DNA from 2 places in the Faecalibacterium prausnitzii genome. Region 2 is predicted to be linked to the other one. Evidence: riboswitches for the same ligand, from Rfam matches in the RefSeq annotation. Region 2 holds a riboswitch; the other holds the start of a gene.
The links. A riboswitch is a leader RNA that binds a small molecule or an ion and turns the genes downstream of it on or off. The one in region 2 is predicted to bind cyclic di-GMP.
Positions count from the first base shown of each region.

Region 1: linked by a shared signal. The riboswitch ahead of I5P96_RS04575 (substrate-binding periplasmic protein) and the one ahead of I5P96_RS09135 (IMPACT family protein) in region 2 are both predicted to bind cyclic di-GMP.

Region 1 is NZ_CP065377.1:933,173-936,584, reverse strand. It holds gene I5P96_RS04590 (transposon-transfer assisting family protein) at 1-62, shown strand, start outside; gene I5P96_RS04585 (sodium-dependent transporter) at 165-1,538, opposite strand; gene I5P96_RS04580 (hypothetical protein) at 1,682-1,867, shown strand; cyclic di-GMP riboswitch class I at 1,867-1,941, shown strand; gene I5P96_RS04575 (substrate-binding periplasmic protein) at 2,127-2,744, shown strand; gene I5P96_RS04570 (ATP-binding protein) at 2,741-3,412, shown strand, end outside.
Region 2 is NZ_CP065377.1:1,825,468-1,828,879, forward strand. It holds gene dnaG (DNA primase) at 1-259, opposite strand, end outside; gene I5P96_RS09130 (deoxyguanosinetriphosphate triphosphohydrolase) at 282-1,280, opposite strand; gene I5P96_RS09135 (IMPACT family protein) at 1,520-2,140, opposite strand; cyclic di-GMP riboswitch class I at 2,484-2,559, opposite strand; gene I5P96_RS14215 (carbohydrate-binding domain-containing protein) at 3,021-3,412, shown strand, end outside.

The DNA.
Region 1 (3,412 bases), 890 kb from region 2:
TCGAAAAGCTGAAGCTGCTGACCGATGCGCAGTTTGCGGAGGTTGAGTTTCCTATGGACTGATTTTTGCCGCCTGCGGGCGGCGTACATGGAATTTTCATTAAAGAAAAACAGCCGTTTCCGCTTAAATAAAGAGAAACAGCTGCCTTTTTCAAAAATTTGTTGTCACATGGAAATCCAGCCAAGAGTATTGGCCACTGAACTGATCAGAATGATGGCGGCAAAAACAGGGCAAAGATAGCGAATCATAAAGTTGAAAATCTTTTTGCGGCGGAACGGCTTACCGTCCATTGTGACTTCTTCTTCGATTTTTTCTACGCCGATGACACGGGATACCAGCACGCAGGTGGAAATGGCGGCGATGGGCATCATAACAGAGTTTGTCAGAAAATCGAAGAAGTCCAGAAACTGCATCCCGAACACCGTCACACCGGCCAGCGGGCCGTAGCCAAGCGCGGACAGACTGCCTAAGACAACCATGATAATACCAATGCAGGCGGTAGCCATCTGTCGGTTCCAGCCGAGTTCATCCTCAAAGGTGGAAACGGCACTCTCTGTCAAGGCAATGGAACTTGTAACAGCGGCAAAGAGAACCAACAGGAAGAACAGTACGCCTACAACGTGGCCGAACCCCATACTCTCAAATACTTTGGGGATGGTGATGAACATCAAAGAAGGGCCTGCCTGCAGGGTGTTCGGGTCACCGCCAGAGAAGGAAAATACAGCAGGTATGATCATCAGACCGGCCATGATTGCAATGGCAGTGTCAAAAATTTCAACATTTTCTGTGGATTCCTCAATGGAAACATCCTTTTTCATATAGGAGCCGAAGGTCACCAGAATGCCCATGGCAATGGACAGAGAGTAGAACATCTGCCCCATGGCGGTGACAACAGTCATCCATGAAAAGTTTGCAACGTTGGGAATCAGGAAATACTTGACTCCGGCCAATGCGCCCGGACGGGTGACCGAGTAAATCGCAATGACAACAGACAAAACCACCAAAACGGGCATCATCAGCTTAGACACTCGTTCCACGCCATTACGGACACCGGCAAAAATGATGGAAAGCGTGAAAACCGTAAAGATGAGAAAGCATACCTCAGCAGACAGGCCGCTGGAAATAAAGCCGGAGAAATAGCCATCCTGTGCTAACTCACTGCCGTGTCCACTGACATAGGCGGAAAGATAACGGATGACCCAGCCACCGATGACCGAATAGTACGGTACAATCAGAATGGGAATGATGGCATTGATCCATCCACCAAACTTCAGCTTACCGCTCTTGCCAAATGCTCCGAAAGCGCCGACCGGGCTCTTTTTGGTCATGCGGCCCAGCGCGGTTTCTGCCACGATCATGGTGTAACCAAAAGTAACGGCCAGCACAATGTACACCAGCAGAAAAATACCGCCGCCATATTTTGCGGCCAGATACGGGAAACGCCAGATGTTGCCAAGGCCCACGGATGCGCCGGCAGCAGAAAGAACAAAGCCGATCTTACCGGAAAAGGCGCTCCGTTTGGGATGCTGTGAATCCATAGTAACACACTCCTATTCTTTTTTCCTATCCAGAAACAGGATTAGTGTACCATATATCTTAAAGAGATACAATACATCTACCTGCGGGCAATCACAAAACGGTTGCCCGCTGTTTTTATGCTCAAAATCGGAAGGAGGCAGCAATGTCAAGCAAAACCGAAGAATATCTCGCCCTTGCCCAGCGCACGGCAAACGGTCTGACGCGGTACTGGGAAAGCTGGACGGACTATGGTGTATCACTTCCCTCTGTTTGCTGTTTCAAAACATTTTTCGACTTTTTTTCAAAAACGTCTTGGCAAGGATTTATTTCTATGGTAAACTTTTTATGAAAGTTCATAGGCAAACCCGGCGCAAGTCGGCGACGCAAAGCTATAGGGACCCACCGGGTCAGCCAGTTGCCAGTAAGAAATTGCTGTTTTCTGCTGTCCGTAAATATCGCTTTATGAAGTCAGATGACGCTTTCAGTCATGGGTTCGCCATGCCTTGAAAGCGTTTATTTATTTTCCAGCGGCAGAGTTATAAAAATGAAGGGGTCATGTTATGAATGTTACAAAGCGAGCCAGAACTTGCAGGGGTCTGGCAATTCTAATGACGATGCTTCTGCTGACGGCATTGCTGTCTCTTTCGGCAAGCGCAGCAGAAACAGTAAGCCAGCATGAGCGTGTGAGGGTTGGCTTTTTTGCAATGGACGGCTATCACATGATGGACGAGGACGGAAACCGCAGCGGTTATGGCTACGATTTTCTCCGCTTGATGGCGCGCTACTGGGATGTAGACTATGAATACGTCGGCTATGACAAAAGCTGGGAAGAAATGCAGCAGATGCTGATCGACGGCGAAATCGACATGGTAACTTCTGCCCGCAGAACGCCTGAGCGCGAAGAATTATTTGATTTTTCCCGTCCGATCGGAACCAACAATGGTATCCTGACTGTCCGCAGCGATAATAGCACCATCGTTGAGGGAAAGTATAGTACCTACGATGGGATGCGTGTTGCACTCCTGCGCGGAAACTCCCGGAACGATGAATTTGCGGAGTATGCACGAACCAAAGGCTTCACTTACAAATCGGTCTATTTCGATTCGGCTGAGGAGATAGCAGAGGCACTTCAGAATGGAACGGTTGATGCCATTGTCACCAGTTCCCTGCGCAAAATGAACAATGAGCGCATCCTTGAAAAATTCGCAGCAGTGATTTTTATGTGATCGTCAAAAAAGGAAACACTGAACTTCTGAATAAGATAAATTATGCGATTGATCAGATGAACGCTGCCGAAGGCAGCTGGAAAACGACCCTCTATAACAAAAACTACGAAACTACCGATACCAAAAATCTGGAGTACACGGAAGAAGAAAAGCGTATCATTGCCCAATATTCCAAGGAAAACCCCCTTCATGTTCTGTGCGACCCGACCCGGTATCCCTATTCCTATACAGAAAATGGCGAAGTAAAGGGCATTCTCCCGGACTATTTTCGGAAGATAGCAGACTATGCAGGACTCTCGTATGAGTTTCTTGTTCCTGCGACCAGAGATGAGTATATCGCATATCAAAGCAATAAGGATGCGGTAAACATCAGTATTGATGCACGATTGGATACGGATAATTACGCAGAGACCAAAGAATGGGGATTGACCGCTCCCTATATCACGATGCGAATGGCAAGAGTGACGCGGAGAGACTTTGATGGGAAGATCCATGTTGTCACCACAGTCAATCAGACCGCGTCCACATCGATCGAAGATGTGCTGGCACCCGGTGCGGAAAAACTGATGTGCAGTACCCGTCAGGAGATGATGGAAGCGGTCCGCGATGGCAAAGCGGATGCAGCCTTTGTCTACTATTACATGGCACAGGCATTCGTCAACAGCGAC
Region 2 (3,412 bases):
CCAGCATCTTGACGGCCTCGCCGTAGTCGATGCTGTTGATCTTTTTGGCGAAGCTGATGGCATCGCCGCCCGCCCCGCAGCCAAAGCAGTAAAAGCTCTGGGTGTCCGGGTAGACGTAGAACGAGGGGGTCTTCTCGCTGTGGAACGGACACAGGCCGCCATAGAGGCGGCCCTTCCGTTTCAGCTGCACATAGCTGCCCACCAGATCGACGATGTCGGTGCGGCGGTTCAGCTCTTCAATGTACTCGTGTGGGATCATGGCTCTTTTTTCCTGCTTCCTTTTATAACACGTGCCACTTGCGGGGCACGAACACATCCTCAAAGGTCCGGATGGCGAACTCGTCGCTCATGCCGCTGATGTAATCGGTCACGGCGCGGTCACGGCCCTCCTGATAGGCCAGCTGCAAATAGAAGTTGGACATCTGGTCGATGTGGGTCAGGTAGTATTCGTACAGTTCCGTGAGGACCTTTTCCACTTTCTGCTCTTCGCGCTTGGCGGTGCGGTCATTGTAGACATTGGCATACATGAAATCCTTCAGCGCAAGGAAGGCTTCCTCTTCCTCCGCGCCCATGGCCACATCGCCGTCGCTGTGGGCGAGGATGCTCTGGATCATGGTCGTGATGCGCCGGGATTTCGTTTCGCCCAGCACGGCGGTGCATTCTCTGGGCAGGATCGCCGGGTCCAGCACCCCGGCACGGACGGCATCCTCGATGTCGTGGTTGACGAACGCGATCTGGTCCGCCATCCGGACGATGCGGCCCTCCGGGGTCGCCGCCCAGGTGCCTTTGGTGTGGGTGATGATGCCGTTCCGCACTTCCCAGGTCAGGTTGAGGCCCCGGCCGTTCTGTTCCAGCTTGTCCACTACCCGCAGGCTCTGGCGGTAATGCTTGAAGCCATCCGGACAGAGCTTGTCCAGTGCGCTCTCCCCTGCGTGGCCAAAGGGCGTGTGGCCCAGGTCATGCGCCAGGCTGATGGCCTCGGTCAGGTCTTCGTTCAGGCGCAGGGCGCGGGCGATGGTGCGGGCGATCTGCGCCACCTCCAGCGTGTGGGTCAGCCGGGTGCGGTAGAGGTCGCCCTCCGGCGAGAGGAAGACCTGCGTTTTCTGCTTGAGGCGGCGGAACGCCTTGCAGTGGATCACGCGGTCTCGGTCGCGCTGGAACACCGGGCGGATGGGGTCCTGCGGCTCCGGTCGGGCCCGGCCCCGGCTTGCATCGCTGAAGGTCGCCCAGGGGGCAAAGGTCAGCCGCTCGATCTCTTCGGTACGCTGGCGTACATCCATCCGGTATCCCTCACTTTCATGCTGGTTCCTGCCCCCTTCCCAGCGCAGCTGCGCCCGCAGCTATTGTAGCAGAATTGCTCTGTCGAAGGGGGAATCTTCCTGTCCTGTCCAAAATTATCCTATAAAAATCTCTTGGTGCTGCTGCTCCCAGAGCGCAGCGGCCCTGCAGCCCTGCATCCGACTGCCAATGGCTCCCACTTCGGGGGAGCGGACGAGCGAATGCGAGCCGGAGAGGGGCATCAGAACGGCGCGTAGAACGGCTGCGAGACGCTCACCTCGGCCCCGCCCCGCGTCAGCTCCCGCAGCTGTTCCAGCAGCGGCGGCTCGGTGCCCTCCGGCATCTGCCAGCGCAGGGTCACGCGGTCGGTGAACTGCGGGTCGGCGAGTTTGGCCCCGGCGGCGTGGATGAGCAACGCGGCCCGCTCGTAGAGTGCGTAGTCCACCGTCACCTCCAGCTCCACCACGCTGCGCACCGTGACGACCTCGGCGTTTTCCAGTGCGCGGGCGGTCGCGGTGGTGTAGGCGCGGACGAGGCCGCCCGTGCCCAGCAGCACCCCGCCAAAGTACCGGGTCACGACCACGATGAGGTCGGTCAGGCCGCTGTGCTGCAACACTTCCAGCGCCGGGGTCCCGGCGGTCTTGGCAGGCTCGCCGTCGTCGGAGTAGCGCTCCCGGTTGCTCTCCCGCAGGCGGTAGGCGTAAACGTTGTGCCGCGCGGTGCGGTTGGCCGCGCGCACCTGCTCCAGAAAGGCCACGGCCTTTTCCTCGCTGTCTGCAAACGCGAGCTGCGCAATGAAGCGGCTTTTCTTCTCCTCATATTCGCCGATGGCTGTGCCCCGGATGGTGCGGTAATCCTCCACGCTGACTCCTCCTGTTTGTGGTGTTCCTTGCAAAACAGTATACCATAAATCCGGGCAAAGAAAAAGCCCGACACAAGCATTGCTCGTGTCGGGCCTTCCCCGGATTTATTTGAAGCACGGAGATGTCATTTTGAAAGCGCTCTCGCTCAGACGAAGAGCTGCACCCACTGGTTGCCCCAGCCGAGGTTCTCGCCCTCGCCGGTTTCCTGCATCGGGCATTCCTCTTTTGCGTGACCCCATGAAATGAAAAAGGTGTCGATTTGTCAAGACAAACTCGGCAAATCGACACCTGTTGTTCAGATGAAGGTCGCTCAAAAGACGGGTACACATCGTGCCCGATTTGAGAAGCAACTGGCTGCCATTTTACAGGCCCTATAGCTTTGCGTCACAGCCTTTCGACTGCTTTGCCGAGAATATTCAATTCAGTAGATCTTGCATCGCAGTCCAGCCGCCGTTCGCGCGGCTCCCTGACTACTTTTTTATTCTATCATGTTTGTCTTCATTCGTCAAGATTCTGCGGTCGGTTTTTTCCGTTTTTGCAGATCTTTTTCATGCCTCCCGGCTGCTGCTGTTTTGTTCCGGCCCGTTTTCTGCCGCCTAGCCCTTTCTGCCCAAAAAACATCCGGCTCGACGTTGCTTGCGTGAAGGATCGCAAAAAGGGAATTTCTGGAAATTTTACGTGTTTCACGCAGGAAATGCACCCATTCACGCAGAAAAGTCTTGCGTTTACCCCCCCCCCCGTGCTATATTTAGCTTAGCAGGCAACCTCTGTTTTCTGGTTCCTCAATCCATGTTGTGGTACGAGTTGGAAGGGACGGCGGCGCACCGCCCTGTCCGGTTCCAATATATTATAGAATATATGTAATAGGAGGTATTCTCAATGGTCTCTTATCGCAGACTCGCCATGCGCGTCCTGGGGCATGTTCCGGTGCTTTTCGGCAAGAAAAAGGCATCTCCCCCTCCCCGCGTTGCCGCACAACGGATCACAGCCCTCGCTCTCGCCTGTGCCATGATGACCGGCATGACCCTTCCTGCTTTTGCCGCTACGTATGATATTGTCAGCGGCTCCATTGATATCCATGCTACGGAAGGCGGCAATCTCATCAGCCAGTGGAACTGGAATGATGAGAACCAAAAGGAATACGTCAGCGACAGCAGCGGATACATCAAAGATCGTCTGGACAACGACATTACCATCACCGGCACAAGCACGGGGAACACGGTCACCATCGACGCAGACAAAGACCAGACGGCCAATGTCACCTTGGATAA